DNA from 4 places in the Methylophilus sp. UBA6697 genome. Region 2 is predicted to be linked to each of the others. Evidence: predicted binding sites of a transcription regulator. Region 2 holds the regulator's gene; each other region holds the start of a gene.
The links. The regulator sigma-54, encoded in region 2, starts transcription at its own class of promoters, with help from an activator protein. The targets are predictions, from matches to a motif close to TGGCACNNTTCCTGCT.
Positions count from the first base shown of each region.

Region 1 (4,251 bases), on a different contig from region 2:
ATTACCTGGTGGTGCTGGATGCACAGCGCACGCTTTATACTGCAGAGCAATCGCTGGTCACGTTGCAATTAAGTGACGCCGCTAGCCAGCTGACCTTGTATAAGGTCATGGGCGGCGGTTGGCATTAGTGAGTGCATGCATGAACATCATCGTTTTAAACATTAAAGATAAAGATAACCACCAAGTCGCGCACACTTCTTGCTTGGTGCCTAGTGATGAACACAGAAATATCCCCTGCCCAAACCATTACCTTGGCCAAAATCAGACATATCGAGGAGCTGGAGCGACTCGATAGCTGTATCGCATTTGTCGAAAAAATTGGCCAGTTGATCCACCTGATCCAGGCCGAACGTGGTGCTAGCTGCCTCTATATTGCCTCCAATGGGCGACGCTTTGCACCAGAGCGCGCTGACATTATTACGCAAAACCAGGCCATGGAAGCCAGCTTTAGAGAGGCGCTGCAACAGCACTTGCATAGAAACGCGCTGGCAGATGCCAAGCAATTGACGCTGACCTCGTGGATCTTGCTAGGCCTGGACCAACTGACTTCTTTGCGGCATCAGATCACTTTGCAAAAAATCAGCTTTGCAGACTGCATCGAATCGTTTAGCCGCCTGATCGGCAGCCTGATTGCACTGATCTTTGAGATCACCGACAGCTCGGTCAACAGCAAGATTTCCACCTGTTTGCTGACGCTTTACAACCTGATCCAGGGCAAGGAATTTGCCGGGCAGGAGCGTGCAGTGGGTGCCTATATGTTTGGTTCAGGCAGCCTGCAACTGCCGCATCAGCAAAAGCTGTTTGAACTCATCGCCCAGCAAGACCGTCATTTTGATTTATTCTGCCAGTTTGGCAGTGAAGAGGTACGCCAGTCATGGCTTGCGCTGCAGGCGACCGCCTGGCACCAGCAACATCAAAAATACCGCACCAAACTGAGCGCAGCCAAAGACCAGCAGACGCTCAATCCCAGCAGCGCAGATATCTGGTTTGAATTGTGCAGCCAGCGTTTAAGCGCCATGTGGCAGATTCAATGTCAGCTCATCCAAACCATGCATGAGTTGTTGGCAGGGCTGGCTAGCAAAGCCAAGAGCGACTTTGAGCAAACCCGGCAATATTTGGATGCCATTCAGGCAACACCGGCCGCTGCGCTCAACAGCACCTTTTTCAACCTGGCGATTCCAGTTGAAAATGCCTTGAATTTTCAGACGCATGATACGTCGCAGGCGTATCCGATGGCCTCCATGATTACGCTGCTGCAACAGCAGTCGCGGCAAATTGCCGAGATGGAAAGTGAGTTGTCTGATACCAAAAAGGCGCTCGCCGAACGCAAGCTGATCGAACGTGCCAAAGGCCTGTTAATGAGCACGCGCGGGCTGAATGAAATGGAAGCGTATAAAACCATGCGCAGCATTGCCATGGAGCAAAACCGCAAGATTATTGATGTCGCTGAAAACATTTTGGCGCATCACGCACAACCGGGCTAAACGCCCGTCAAATTGGTGCATCCGCACACGTATGGTGCGGACAGCACCGCGCTGAAAAGGTTGCATAAAAATGCAACAATCCATAAAAACCAATATAGAACAATCACTTAGAAATAACGCTTCAGCTGGCACGGCAATTGCTAATTTGGCTTGAGGCTTCAGCTAACGGCGGTTGAAAATCTCGTGTGATACCAGCCTGGGATGTAGCGTGGCTGGGCAGTAAACAAGTCGAATGACTTGTGCAGTAAAAGGACAAAGGCGTCCTGAGTGTAGACAAAAAAACAGTCTGCATTCAGGACGCCTTTTTGTTTTTTAACTTTCCCAATTGATTGATGATTAAGGAGCAGCAATGAGCAGTTCTGACAAAAATAATGTGACACCCACTTCAACGGTCACCGAAGTATCCACCACCGAGCAAGTAGACCAGCAGCGCCGTCACTTTTTCATGAATACCCTGGCAGGTGCATTTGGCGCGGCTGCCATGATGAACATGGTGCCCTCTGCGATTCGCAGCCAGGCTTGGGCAGCAGGCTCAGATGCCCCTGAAATCACTGAGGTGAAAGTAGGCTTTATTCCGCTGACGGACTGTGCGCCGATTATTGTCGCCTCACAAATGGGCTTCGATAAAAAATACGGCATCAAAATTGTCCCCTCCAAAGAAGCCTCATGGGCGGGTGTACGCGACAAAATGGTGAACGGTGAGTTGCATGCAGCGCACGTGTTATACGGCCTGATCTACGGTGTGCAACTAGGTATCGGCGGCCAGCAAAAAGACATGAACATTTTGATGACGCTGAACCACAACGGTCAGGGCATCACACTGGCTAACCAGCTGAAAGAAAAAGGCGTGACCAGTGGCGGGACGCTCAAGCGCCTGCTAGATAACGAAAACCGCGACTTTACTTTTGCCCAGACCTTCCCGACCGGCACACACGCCATGTGGTTGTATTACTGGCTGGCCAGTTATGGCATCAATCCGATGCAAGACGTGAAAACCATTGTGGTGCCTCCGCCACAAATGGTCGCCAACATGCGCATCGGCAATATGGACGGCTACTGCGTAGGCGAGCCATGGAACGCACGCGCCATCTACGACAAGATTGGTTTTACCGTCGCCACCACCCAGGACATCTGGGCCGATCACCCGGAAAAAGTACTCGGCACCACCACTGAGTTTGCGGCCAAAAACCCGAATACCGCACTGGCACTGACCAAAGCGATTCTGGAAGCCTGCCGCTATATCGATGCGACTAAAAACCGCCCGGAAGTGGCCAAACTGATTGCAGGCAAAGCCTACGTCAATGCGCCAGAAGAGGTGATTGAAGGTCGCTTCCTCGGCCACTACGACAATGGTATCGGCAAAAAATGGGAAGACCCGAACTACATGAAATTCTTCAATGACGGCAAGGTCAACTTCCCTTACCTGTCTGATGGCATGTGGTTCCTGACACAGCACAAACGCTGGGGCTTGTTGAAGTCTGACCCTGACTACCTGGGCATCGCGAAAAAGGTCAACCGTATCGACATTTATACCGAAGCAGCCAAATCACTGGGCATTGCGGTGCCAGATGCCATGCGCAGCAGCAAGCTGATCGATGGCGTGGTCTGGGATGGCAAGGACCCGAAAGCCTATGCCAGCAGCTTCAAGGTGAAAGCCTAATCTTTAAAGGAGAGTCACCATGAATGTCGTCAGCTTGAAGAAAGAAAACATCATGCAAAAAAGCGAGGAAGCTGTCACCACAGCACCTGCGCAACCAGTTGTTGCTGTGGTTACCCCTCTCTCAACCACAGCTGCAAAAGCCACCGCGCCCAAGCGCGGGGCATGGGTGGCAACGGCTAAACGAGGATTTGAATGGCTGTTGCCGCCTGTGATTGGCTTGATGGTATTCGCAGCCATCTGGGCCACGGTAGCCGCGCTGACACAAGGCTTGCCAGGCCCGGTCAAAACCTGGCAATCGGCTGTCGAGCTGTTCAGCGACCCGTTTTATATCAACAATCCGAATGACATGGGCATAGGCTGGAACATTCTGAGCTCACTGCAACGTGTGGCAACGGGTTTTGGCCTGGCAGCGATTGTCGGTATCCCGATGGGCTTTGTGATTGGCCGCTATGCCTTTATGTCCAGAATGGCGGCACCGATTATCAGCCTGCTCAAACCGGTGTCACCGCTGGCCTGGCTGCCCATTGGCCTGCTGGTATTCAAGGCCGCCAACCCTGCGGCGATCTGGGTGATCTTCATTACCGCCGTGTGGCCGATGATTATCAACACCGCCGTCGGTGTGAGCAAAGTACCGCAAGACTATATGAATGTGGCCAAAGTGCTCAACCTGTCCGAATGGAAAGTCGTGACCAAAATTCTGCTGCCTTATGTCATGCCTTACATGATGACCGGTGTCCGCTTATCAATTGGCGCAGCCTGGCTGGTGATTGTGGCGGCAGAAATGCTGACTGGCGGCATGGGTATCGGCTTCTGGGTATGGGATGAGTGGAACAACCTCAATGTAGAACACATCATCATCGCCATTTTTATTGTTGGCATTGTCGGTTTGTTACTCGAACAATTGCTGGTGCTAGTGGCAAAACGCTACAGCTACGAATAACCCGCAGGAAAAGGATTCTTATTATGACGACCAATGTAATGCAAGACCGTTATGTCCTGATTGAAAACGTCAACATGACGTTTCACACCAAAAAAGGCAGTTTTCAGGCGCTGAAAGATATCAACCTGAATATCCGCGAAGGTGAGTTTATCTCCATCATCGGCCAC
Region 1 covers NZ_DKJH01000032.1:55,079-59,329, reverse strand. The annotation lists gene B3355_RS09615 (efflux transporter outer membrane subunit) at 1-128, shown strand, start outside; gene B3355_RS09610 (nitrate regulatory protein) at 216-1,484, shown strand; gene B3355_RS09605 (CmpA/NrtA family ABC transporter substrate-binding protein) at 1,834-3,144, shown strand; gene ntrB (nitrate ABC transporter permease) at 3,164-4,084, shown strand; gene B3355_RS09595 (ABC transporter ATP-binding protein) at 4,108-4,251, shown strand, end outside.
Region 1: a site for sigma-54 is predicted at 1,611-1,626, ahead of B3355_RS09605 (CmpA/NrtA family ABC transporter substrate-binding protein). Genes of this name have one in related genera too.

Region 2 (4,251 bases):
CGCCTGTGATTGATAACAAGCCAACCTCGCAACAAGGGCTGCGCATGAACCGCTCACTGCAAATCAAAGTGGAACCGGCACCCGCCGACACCACTAATGAGCCTACGAAAGCGCAACCCTAAAGACCGGCCTTATGCAGACAACAGTTTCACCAGATCATAACCACTTACGTGTCAGCCACCTGAAAAAAGCCTATCAGGGACGCACCGTGGTTAAAAACACTACACTTGAGCTACGCAGCGGCGAAGTGATTGGTTTGCTCGGCCCGAATGGTGCTGGCAAAACCACCAGCTTTTACATGATTGTTGGCCTGGTCGCACTGGACGACGGCAGCATTACGCTGAATGGGGCAGATGTCAGCCGCGCGCCCATGCACGAGCGCGCCCGCATGGGCCTGGCTTACCTGCCACAAGAAGCATCCATTTTTCGTAAAATGACGGTGACTGATAATATTTTATCAATCCTGGAAACCCGCCCTTACACGGAAGAAGAGCGTGAAGCGCGGCTGGAGTCTTTACTGGATCAATTACATATCCAGCATATCCGTCACAGCCAGGCCGTCAGCCTGTCGGGCGGCGAGCGCCGCCGCGTAGAGATTGCGCGCTGCCTGGCCACAGATCCAAAATTCATCCTGCTGGATGAGCCATTTGCCGGGATTGACCCGATTGCGGTGATTGAGATCCAGAAAATTATCCGCTACCTGAGCAGCCAGAATATCGGCATTTTGATTACAGACCACAACGTGCGTGAAACCCTGGATATTTGTGACCGGGCGTATATCGTTAATGAAGGCGCTGTGTTTGCCGCAGGCACGCCAGACGAAATCATTCAGAACGAAGGCGTACGTGAAGTCTATCTCGGCAAGAACTTTAGGCTGTAACCTGATATGAAGCAAAACCTGCAATTACGCATCTCACAAAACCTGGCGCTCACCCCGCAACTGCAGCAGTCTATCCGCCTGTTGCAGTTGTCCACGCTGGAGTTAAGCCAGGAGCTGGAAACCATCCTGCAGGAAAATCCGTTGCTGGAAATGGCAGATGGCGAAGAAGGAGAATTTGAAGATAACTCGCCATTGGCCACCAGCTCGACAGACACAGAGCAGGTGGATGCAAGTTCATTTGATGTCGCTACCCAAAACGACCTCACGCCCCCTGCAGAGAGTCTGCGTGATGAACCACGTGACGAAACGAGCGGCACTGAAGGCGAACAACCAAATCTGAATGAAGAATTCACGCCGCCCGAGTTTGAAGATGACTACGAAGAGTTTGGCAGTGCCAGCAACTGGGACGAAGCGGGCCGCAACAACCTCGATGATGAAGATAGTGACTTCTCTCGCCAGGACGCCAGCAACATCAGTCTGCGCGAGCACCTGATCAACCAGATGCAATTGGCACATCTATCCAAGCGTGACATGGATCTGGTGAAATTTTTGCTCGACAGCATTAACGATGATGGTTATTTAGAGCAGGATCTACAGGAGATTGTCGACCTGTTGCCGCCAGAGCTGGAAATTGAGTTACTGGAGCTGGAAACCGCACTGAAATTGATCCAGAACCTGGATCCGATCGGCGTCGGTGCACGTGACCTGCGTGAATGCATCTTGCTACAACTGCAAGTACTGCCGCCTGAGACACCTTATCTGCGTATTGCGATGGCAATTGCCAAAGATCACCTGGCATTGCTGGCCAACAAAGACTTTGTCAAATTGCGCAAGGTACTCACTTGCGACGAAGCCGCGCTCAAAGGCGCGCAACAACTGATCCGCCAGCAAAACCCCAAGCCAGGCAATGAGTTTGCGACCTTTAGCCATGACCACTTTATTCAGCACGATGTCGTGGTCAAAAAAATCAAAGGCATCTGGATGGCGTCGCTCAATGATGGCGTGATCCCCAAATTGCGTATCAATCAGTTGTATGCAGATATCCTCAAGCGCAACCGTGAAAGCTCCGGCCAATATCTGCAGAGCCAGATGCAGGAAGCCAAATGGATGATTAAAAATATCCAGCAACGCTTTTCTACCATCTTGCGTGTGTCGCAAGCGATTGTGGACAGACAGCGCAATTTCTTTGAACATGGGGAAATTGCCATGCGGCCCCTGGTATTGCGCGAAATTGCCGAAGAGCTCGACTTGCATGAAAGCACGGTTTCTCGCGTGACAACGCATAAGTATATGCTCACGCCACGCGGTGTATTTGAACTTAAATACTTTTTTGGCAGCTCAGTCGCCACCGATGCGGGCGGCTCATGTTCTGCCACCGCCATTCGCGCGCTCATCAAACAAATGGTCGCTGAAGAAAACCAGAAAAAACCATTGTCTGACAATCAAATCACCGATACGTTGGCGCAGCAAGGCATTGTGGTTGCGCGCCGCACCATTGCCAAATACCGCGAATCGCTGAATATTCCACCAGCCAATTTACGCAAATCGCTGTAAACCAAAAAGGCCGCAAATGCGGCCTTTTTGAATGAGTAACGCATGTTTACTGGATGGTGATTTTGGCAAACTTGCGCTTGCCCACTTGCGCCACCACGGTCACTCCTTTTGCCAGTGACAGGTTTTTATCATCAACCTTTACGCTATCCAGCTTCACGCCGCCTTGTTGCACGGCACGCATGGCTTCACTGGTGCTTTCCACCAGGCCCGCCTGCTTGAGCAACTGGCTGATACTGATGCTATCACCGTCAATCGCCACTGCTACCTCAGGCACATCATCAGGAATCCCGCCTTTAGCCCTGGTCTGGAAATCTTGCAGGGCTTTTTCAGCCGCCGCCTGGCCGTGGAAACGGGCGACGATTTCCTGTGCAAAACCGACCTTGATATTACGCGGATTGTCGCCAGCAGCCACTTGCACTTTCCACTGAGCGATGGTTTCCAGGGTGGCAAATGACAGCAAGTCGATGTAACGCCACATCAGTTCATCAGAAATCGACATGATTTTGGCAAAAATCGTCTCAGGCGCTTCGCTGATACCGATGTAGTTACCCAAAGACTTGGACATTTTATTCACGCCGTCCAGGCCTTCCAGCAACGGCATCATCAACACGCATTGCTGCGACTGGCCAGCCTGCTTTTGCAATTCACGGCCCATGAGCAGGTTAAATTTCTGGTCTGTGCCGCCCAGTTCCAAATCGGCCTGCAAAGCCACAGAGTCATAGCCCTGCAATAAGGGATACAAGAATTCATGAATCGCGATTGGCTGGTTGCCTTTGAAACGCTTGGAGAAGTCATCTCGCTCCAGCATACGGGCAACCGTATGGCTGGCTGCCAGTTTGATCATGCCCGCGGCACCGAGGTCGCTTAACCACTTGGAGTTAAACACAATCTCGGTTTTGGCCGGGTCCAGAATCTTGAATACCTGTTCGGAATAGGTGTCGGCATTCGCCTTCACCTGTTCGACCGTTAACGGCGGGCGCGTGGTGCTTTTACCCGTCGGGTCACCAATCATGCCGGTAAAGTCACCAATCAGGAATTGAATCTGGTGCCCTAGATCCTGCAACTGGCGTAATTTGTTAATCAGCACGGTGTGCCCGAGATGCAGGTCAGGTGCGGTGGGGTCAAAGCCTGCTTTCACACGCAAGGGTTTGCCGGTTTTCAGCTTTTCAATCAGTTCTTGCTCGATTAATAGTTCATCGGCACCGCGCTTGATAATCGCCAGTGCGTTCACAATCTCTGGACTCAGTGCTTCAGTCGTCACTGAAGCTTGGTTTACGTCTGTCATAAAGGTTCTTTTTTTGAGGCGCGCGTTGCGCACGCTTCGTCATGAAAGTAAAACAGCTATTTTAACGTAATCCCATGCATTTCTGTAAGCCAGGCATGAGCAGTGTTACACTTATGCCTTATGAATTTTTCTGCCCCACCCACTCAAACACGCCTGTTTATCGGCCTGATGTCTGGTACCAGTCTGGATGGGGTGGACGCCGTCCTGGTCTCGCAACAAGGCGAGCATCTGCAGCAACAAAGCCAGTATTTCCTGCCTTATCCGGCGGATATCAGACAAATCCTGCTGGATCTGCATACGCCAGCCGTCAACGAATTACATACCGCCGCTATAGTGTCCAATCAGCTGGCCGACCTCTACGCAGCGGCAGTGCAAGACTTATTGCAAGCAGCCAATGTATCGGCAGAAGCCGTGACGGCGATTGGCTGCCACGGGCAAACCATACGCCACTGTCCTGATCTGGCCAACGGCCAGGCCTATACCTTGCAACTGGGTAACCATGCGCGCCTGGCGGAACGCACTGGCATCACCG
Region 2 covers NZ_DKJH01000031.1:5,621-9,871, forward strand. The annotation lists gene lptA (lipopolysaccharide transport periplasmic protein LptA) at 1-122, shown strand, start outside; gene lptB (LPS export ABC transporter ATP-binding protein) at 134-880, shown strand; gene B3355_RS09055 (RNA polymerase factor sigma-54) at 887-2,434, shown strand; gene tyrS (tyrosine--tRNA ligase) at 2,481-3,719, opposite strand; gene B3355_RS09065 (anhydro-N-acetylmuramic acid kinase) at 3,840-4,251, shown strand, end outside.

Region 3 (4,251 bases), on a different contig from region 2:
AAGTACGGCACCACCAGCGGCATTTCGGCGGCGGATCGTGCGCTCACGCTACGCAAGCTGGCCGACCCAGCCAGTGTGGCCAGTGATTTTCACCGCCCTGGCCATATTTTCCCGTTACGTGCGCGCCGTGGCGGTGTGCTGGAGCGGCCAGGCCATACCGAGGCGGCGCATGACCTAGCGGCACTGGCAGGCTTGCAACCGGTGGGCGTGCTATGCGAAATCGTCAATGATGATGGCAGCATGGCCAGGCGGCCAGACTTGCTGCGCTTTGCCAAACAGCACGGTTTAAAGGTGATTACGATTGCCGATATGATTGCTTACCGCGAGCGACAGTTGCAGGTGACCTATCCACGCCAGCCTGTGCGCCCTGTTCGGCAACAAAGCACATTGCTCGATGCAGCCATGGTGTATAGCGGTTAAATCAACGATTGATCAACACAACAAAGCCCTCCATGTGAGGGCTTTGTTTTTACTGCAGCTAGTTTAAGTCTATGCTTAAATCCACGGATGACGCGGCGGTTTCACGTTATTCAGGCTGTAATTGCCCACGGCATGATACTTCCAGCGTACCGGGTCATGCAGGGTATGGGTACGGGCATTGCGCCAGTGGCGGTCCAGGTTGTACTCACCCAGCGTAGAACGTGTACCGGCCAGTTCAAACAGTTTGCTACCTGCCAGCAGCGCGGTTTCGGTACTCAATACCTTGGCTTCGGCCACGGCAATGGAGGCTTCTGCCACGGTGTCTTCGTTCGGGTTGCGTTGCGCTTCGTCTATGTATTCCCCGGCGCGCGCCAACAAAGCTTCAGTCGCGTGTAAACGAATCTGCAAATCGCCAATGTCTTTAATGGTATGTGGATCTTCGTAACCATGCTCCAGGTCAGTATCAATCCACGGGCGGGTATGGTTGCGGACAAAATGCAGCGTATCCTTGAACGCGGCGCGCGCAATGCCGGTATCTACCGCGGCCTGGATAATTTGTGCTACCGGACCCATGGCCGTCGGGCGGTCGAACGCCAAATGGTGTGGCAACACATACTCGCTGGGCACAAAGATATTTTCCAGCAGGGTGGTACCGCTGGCCGTCGTGCGTTGACCAAAACTGGACCAGTCATCAATGATGGTCAGGCCTTCTGCCCCGGCCGGTACAAAAGCCACCACGGTATTGTCGTGCTCATCCTTGGCCACTACCGGTACCCAGTCAGCCAGCAAAGCGCCAGAAGAATAGAATTTTTTGCCGTTTAAGAAGTAGCCGCTGTTGGTAGGTGTCAGTTTGGTTTTGACATCATTGACACTGCGGGTGCCGATTTCAGAAAACGCATTGCCAAAGCGTACGCCTTGCAGCACCAGCTCATAAAAAAACTTTTTCTGGAAGTCCGTGCCGTCCAGGCGCAGGCCTTCCACCATATACAAGTGGTTTTGCGGAATCTGCCCGATGCTGGGATCGGCTTCTGCCACCGTAGCAATGACTTCGGCCAGGGTTTTGTTCGACACAAACGCGCCGCCATATTCTTTCGGCACAGTAATGCCCCACAAGCCGCTGCTGGAGAATAAATCCAGTTCCTTGCGCGGCAGGCGTCTTTCTTTGTCACGCGTAGCGGCTTCTTTGGCGATTTCACTCGCGACTTGTTTGGCCACGGCAATCGCTTCGGCGTCACTGGTGATCACGTGCGCCGGTTGGCGCGGCGGGTGCTCGGGCAAATGCGCAATCTTGCTTGCATGTGCAGTCATATTGAATCCTTGTCAAAGTAAAGGTTGGGAATAAAGGCGCAGTGTTTCCATTAAAAAGCGGCTGCGCGTTGCCTTACTGCATTGCATTTAATATGCCAATTGTTAAGTGATTGAATTTAAACGATAAGGTTTGGTTGTGGGTTTTTGCACGCCTCTACAGAAACAGTTTTCTGCTGAATGCCTGCTGATTAATCAGCAATCGCACGTTGCCACAAGGTCATTTGAGATCGACCTGCCTGCTGCATTTTTAGAAAAGTTGCTGATATATCAGCAGTTCATCAGCAAAACTAGCCTGAATTCAACACGTTGAAAATCATAAAAAACATCATAAGTAATTGATATTTATGATTAATTTAATCTGGCATGGATGCTGCTAATAGTATTGGTGAGCTGGCCTGCCTGCGATTGAACACACAAAGCGGCAGCAGCAACCTTAATTAGGAGTCATGATGAGCCGTCCGTTAAAAGTCACTGCCGTTTCCGGCAGCTATAAGTTGCCTTCCAGAACCGCTGCGCTGGTGGAAGCAATCACCCAAACACTGGGGCAGCAATTGCCTATTGATCTGCATGTGATCGAGTTAAGTGAAATAGGCAGCAGCCTGGTTGCTTCTTATGATCCCAAAGCGCTGCCAGTGAAAGTGCAAAAAGATATCCAGGCCATTGAAACGGCTGACCTGCTGGTTGTGGCGACGCCGGTTTACCGCGCGTCTTATACCGGCTTATTCAAACACTTGTTTGACCTGGTCGATTATGAGGCCTTGGTCGATGTGCCGGTATTGCTGGCGGCGACCGGTGGCAGCGAGCGCCATGCCTTGATCATTGATCATGAACTGCGCCCATTGTTCAGCTTCTTTCAGGCGCTGACCTTGCCGATTGGTGTCTATGCCACCGAAGCAGATTTTGAAAACTATCAGGTGAAAAGCGAGGCGGTCACTGCCCGTATTGCATTGGCGGTGGAGCGTGCCTTGCCATTGCTCAAGCATAGAGAGCTTGTGAATAAAGACCGTTTGCTGGCGGTATAAGCCACGCGATGATTTGCCGAACATTATTTGGAGAGCGATGATGAGTACAGAAAATATTAAATTTGCCTACTGGGTGCCTAACGTTAGCGGTGGCCTGGTGGTTAGCAATATCGAACAGCGCACCAGCTGGGATATCGACTACAACCGCAAGCTGGCACAAATTGCCGAGAATGCCGGGTTTGAATATGCCTTGAGCCAGATCCGTTTTACCGCCGGTTATGGCGCCGAGTTCCAGCATGAGTCGGTGTCTTTTTCGCATGCCTTGCTGGCAGCGACCACCAAATTGAAAGTGATTGCGGCTATTTTGCCTGGTCCGTGGAATCCGGTGCTGGCAGCCAAGCAACTGGCGACGATTGATATCCTGACCGAAGGCCGGGTGGCGGTCAATATCGTCTCTGGCTGGTTCCGTGGCGAATTTACTGCCATTGGCGAGCATTGGCTGGATCATGACGAGCGCTATCGCCGCTCCAAAGAGTTTATCGAGGCGCTCAAAGGTATCTGGACGCAAGATAACTTCACTTACCGTGGCGACTTTTACCGTTTCAGCAACTACAGCCTGAAACCAAAACCATTGCAACAACCCCATCCTGAAATCTTCCAGGGCGGCAGCTCACGTGCGGCGCGCGATATGGCGGCCAGTGTCTCTGACTGGTATTTCACTAATGGTAATACGGTCGAAGGCATCAAGGCGCAGGTAGATGATATCCGTGCCAAAGCCGCGGCCAACAATCACCAGGTCAAAATCGGCGTCAATGCCTTTGTGATTGCGCGTGATACCGAAGAAGAAGCCAAAGCAGTACTGGCAGAGATCATCGCCAAGGCCAACCCTGACGCGGTCAATGCGTTTGGCCATGAGGTCAAGAATGCCGGTGCCTCCAGTCCGGAGAAAGAGGGTAACTGGGCGAAGTCGACCTTTGACGACCTGGTGCAATACAACGATGGCTTTAAAACCAACCTGATCGGCACGCCGCAGCAAATTGCAGAACGCATTGTCGCCCTGAAAGCCGTGGGTGTAGACCTGATCCTGTCTGGCTTTTTGCATTTTCAGGAAGAGGTGGCTTACTTCGGCGAGAAAGTGTTGCCGCTGGTGCGTGAGCTCGAAGCCAAAAAACTGGCCAAAGCTGCTTGATCAATCTCGAAAAGAAATCGTCATATGGCCGCTGATACATTACCGAACTGGCTAGCATCGCAGGCAGCGCAGCGGCCTGCCGGCGTGGCGATTCGCCATAAACAACTGGGGATCTGGCAGGAAAGTAGCTGGCAGTCGGTGCACCGCGCGGTATTGCTCGCCGCCCGCTTTTTGCAGCACAAGGGATTCGGCAAGGGCGATACGCTGGTGTTGCTCAGTGAGCCGCGGCCAGAAGCCTTGTTGTTGTCTTTAGCTGCGCATTATCTGGGCGGTGTCTCTGCGCCGCTAGATGCTGCTTATCCACAACCACAGTTGCTGGATTTGTTGCATACGCTGCGGCCGAAGTTTGTGTTTGCCGAAGGGCAAGCGCAG
Region 3 covers NZ_DKJH01000041.1:1,327-5,577, reverse strand. The annotation lists gene ribB (3,4-dihydroxy-2-butanone-4-phosphate synthase) at 1-420, shown strand, start outside; gene B3355_RS10635 (SfnB family sulfur acquisition oxidoreductase) at 496-1,728, opposite strand; gene msuE (FMN reductase) at 2,175-2,750, shown strand; gene sfnG (dimethylsulfone monooxygenase SfnG) at 2,791-3,879, shown strand; gene B3355_RS10620 (AMP-binding protein) at 3,904-4,251, shown strand, end outside.
Region 3: a site for sigma-54 is predicted at 1,811-1,826, ahead of B3355_RS10635 (SfnB family sulfur acquisition oxidoreductase). Genes of this name have one in related genera too.

Region 4 (4,251 bases), on a different contig from region 2:
CTTCGGTCCTGAGCCAGAGTTCTTCATTTTTGACAGCGTACAATGGGATGCCACCATGGGTGGTAGCTTCGTTAAGATCAACTCCGAAGAAGCAGCCTGGTCATCAGGTGAAAAATTCGAAGGCGGCAACACAGGCCACCGTCCAGGCGTTAAAGGCGGCTACTTCCCAGTGCCTCCAGTCGACTCATTGCACGACATCCGCTCTGCGATGGTGATGACACTGGAAGAGTTGGGCGTGCCTGTTGAAGTGCATCACCACGAAGTGGCGACTGCTGGTCAATGTGAAATCGGTACTAAATTTGCAACATTGGTACAACGTGCTGACTGGACACAAATCCTGAAATACGTAGTGACCAACACCGCGCACGCTTACGGTAAAACTGCAACCTTTATGCCTAAACCAATGTTTGGCGATAACGGTTCTGGTATGCACGTGCATCAATCCGTATGGAAAGATGGCAAAAACCTGTTTGCAGGTAACGGCTATGCTGGTTTGAGCGATTTCGCCCTGTACTACATCGGCGGCATCATCAAACACGCGCGCGCATTGAACGCGATCACTAACCCAGGCACTAACTCATACAAGCGCCTGGTGCCACATTACGAAGCACCGGTAAAACTGGCTTACTCTGCTAAAAACCGTTCTGCTGCGATCCGTATCCCATTCGTACATTCAGACAAAGCACGTCGTGTTGAAGCTCGCTTCCCAGACCCGATTGCCAACCCATACCTGGCTTTCTCAGCTTTGCTGATGGCTGGCCTGGACGGCGTTCAGAACAAAATTCACCCAGGTGAACCAGCGACAAAAGACTTGTACCATCTGCCACCAGAAGAAGATGCATTGATTCCAACCGTGTGTTCTTCATTGGAGCAAGCGCTTGAGTACCTGGACAAAGACCGCGAGTTCCTGACACGCGGTGGTGTGTTCACTGATGACTGGATTGACTCTTACATTGCATTAAAAATGGAAGAAGTTACCAAATTGCGTCAAACACCACACCCTGTTGAGTTTGGTTTGTACTACTCCTGCTAATCGCAAGAGACGCACCAAAACAGGGCAGCTTAGGCTGCCCTGTTTTTTTATGCACACTCAGCATCGTCAACCTTTTGCAGTAAACACACGTTGATAACCTCAACAATCTACTCTAAACTATTGCCATGAAAAGACTTTTTTACGTTCTCGCTTTTGTACTGGCATCAAGCAGCTGCCTGGCGGATATCTACAAGTATACGGACAGCAATGGTGTGACCACTTACACCAATATCAAGCCAGAAGGTCACAGCAAAGCAGAATTGGTCATTAGCGGCCCAAAAACGGCGGAGCCACCACCCGTTGCGCGTGAAAAAAAACCTAGCGCAAAAGCCCCCTCTCCGGCTAATTTCCCCAAAGTGGATAACCAGACGCAAAACCAGCGCGACCAAAAACGCCGCGAATTGCTCATGAGTGAATTAGAGCAAGAAAAACAAGCACTTGAACATGCAAAACAGCTCTACGAAGAGGCGCAAAATACGCCCGAAGTCTATAAAGGCGCCAATGGAAAAACCTTTAGAAACGTCGCAAAATACGATGAAAAACTACATGTGATTGAAGCCGAAATTCAGGCCCATGAGCGTAACATCGAGCTACTCAACAAAGAACTTAATCTGTAAACGCACCATTTTGGGAATTCTTTAAACCATTTTTGACACCTGAGTTAGAATTGGCTTGGCTTTTGCTTTAAAACAGGGCGTGATTCACTCTTTTTAACAAGCTTAGGATATGGTTCAAAAATCTCCCCACGGGTTTAGCGGTTTAGAGCACATTGCAACAGCAGTGATTCTGCTCAATAACCAGCTGGAAGTAACCTATGCAAACTCGAGTGCAGAGATACTGTTCGCGTTTAGCGCCAACCAAATTCACGGCCTGCACATTCACGATGTATTCGTGAATTGCGAGATTCTGCAAATGGCAGTCACCAATGCCATACAAACTCAAGGTCCCTTTCGGGAACACGAGTTCACGCTGACCACACAACGCGGGCACACCACGGCGGTCACTTGTACCGTCACACCCATTTCAACCACGTTCAACCAAACGCCAGAGGACATGCTGATCCTGGAGTTTGTGCAAATGGACCAGCAATTGCGCATTGCGCGCGAAGAGCGCATGCTGATTCAACAGCAAGCCAACTCAGAGTTGTTGCGCAATCTGGCACACGAAATCCGCAACCCCTTGGGTGGTTTGCGCGGCGCAGCGCAATTGCTTGAATTCGAGCTGCCACAAGCCAGCCTGAAAGAATACACGCAAGTCATTATTAAAGAGGCGGATCGCCTGCACAGCTTGATGGATAGGCTGCTGGCGCCCCATCGCGTACCCAAATACGAGCCGACCAACATTCATGAAGTATTGGAACGCGTACGCAGTTTATTGCTGGCGGAATCCCCCAATCATATCCGCGTCATTCGCGATTATGATACCAGCCTGCCCGAGCTAATAGGCGACCGCGAAAAGTTGATTCAGGCGGTGCTGAACATCGCCCGCAACGCCGCGCAAGCCATGCAACAAAGCCAGACGGAAAGCGCAAGCATTACCTTCCGCACGCGTGCAGAACGCCAGATTACGCTGGCCAGGAAACGCTACCGCGTTGGTATCCATCTTGAAATTATTGATAACGGCCCTGGCATCCCGGCAGGCATTAAAGAACGTATTTTTTACCCTCTGGTTTCTGGTCGCGAAGGCGGCACAGGCCTGGGGCTAGCGTTGGCGCAAACATTTATTACGCAGCACCATGGCATGATAGATTGCGATTCACAGCCAGGCAAAACAACCTTTCATATATTGCTACCGATTGAAAGTACGCAATTAAAATCATCAGCATAATAATTGACGAGAAATAGCTATGAAACCAATCTGGATCTTAGACGACGACAAATCCATCCGCTGGGTGTTTGAAAAAGCACTGGCACGCACAGACTTTGATTTCAAAACCTTCTCGTCCCCTGCAGAAGCACTGAATGCCTTAAACCGCGAGCAACCACAAGTGATTGTCAGCGACATTCGCATGCCTAACGGCTCCGGGCTGGACTTTCTGTCAGAGGTAAAACAGCGCTTTCCGGATATCCCCGTCATTATCATGACTGCTTACTCCGACCTGGAAAGTGCAGTGGCGGCATTTCAGGGTGGCGCCTTTGAATATCTGGCCAAGCCTTTTGATGTCGACCAAGCCATTGAAATTATCAAACGTGCGGTTGAAGAGAGCATGCGCCAATCGGTTGAAGCCGTCGAAGACACCGGCCCATCGCCAGAAATTATCGGTCAGGCACCAGCCATGCAAGAGGTGTTCCGCGCCATTGGTCGCTTGAGCCGCTCACATTCAACGGTACTCATCAATGGTGAGTCTGGCAGCGGTAAAGAGTTGGTCGCCAGCGCGCTGCACAGACATAGCCCACGTGCAGACAAACCATTTATCGCGATTAACACCGCAGCAATCCCTAAAGATTTGCTGGAATCCGAATTGTTTGGCCACGAACGCGGCGCGTTTACCGGCGCCGCAGCGGCCAGAAGAGGGCGCTTTGAGCAGGCAGACAACGGCACCTTATTTCTGGATGAAATCGGCGACATGCCTGCAGACTTGCAAACACGCTTATTGCGCGTGCTATCCGATGGCCAGTTCTATCGGGTCGGCGGCCACCAGCCAATCAAGGTCAATGTACGCGTCATTGCGGCCACGCACCAGGATCTGGAAGAGCGCGTTAAACAAGGCCTGTTCCGTGAAGACTTGTTTCACCGCTTAAACGTCATCCGCCTGCGCCTGCCGCCTTTGCGCGAGCGCAGGGAAGACATCCCCTTGCTGACCAAGCATTTTCTCGCCCACAGCGCTCAACAGCTGGGTGTAGAGCCTAAACAATTATCCCAAGCGGCCATCAAATACCTGATGTCAGTGAATTGGAGCGGTAACGTCCGCCAACTGGAAAACGTCTGTCACTGGCTCACTGTCATGGCACCCGGCCAGAACGTAGACGTGAATGACCTGCCACCAGAACTGAAAGAAGATACCGGCAAGCACAACACGGGCGGCTCCTGGCAAGAAGCATTAGCGCAAGAAGTTACAGATGCGCTCAATCGAGGCGAAACCAATATCCTGGATGCAAAAACCAAGGAGTTTGAACGCATCCTTATCACGCGAGCCTTGGCCCATACCGATGGCCGTCGCATTGAAGCGGCCAATCAGCTAGGCATGGGACGCAATACGCTGACGCGCAAAATCCAGG
Region 4 covers NZ_DKJH01000041.1:26,299-30,549, forward strand. The annotation lists gene glnA (type I glutamate--ammonia ligase) at 1-1,033, shown strand, start outside; gene B3355_RS10735 (DUF4124 domain-containing protein) at 1,159-1,650, shown strand; gene glnL (nitrogen regulation protein NR(II)) at 1,760-2,860, shown strand; gene ntrC (nitrogen regulation protein NR(I)) at 2,880-4,251, shown strand, end outside.
Region 4: a site for sigma-54 is predicted at 1,702-1,717, ahead of glnL (nitrogen regulation protein NR(II)). Genes of this name have one in related genera too.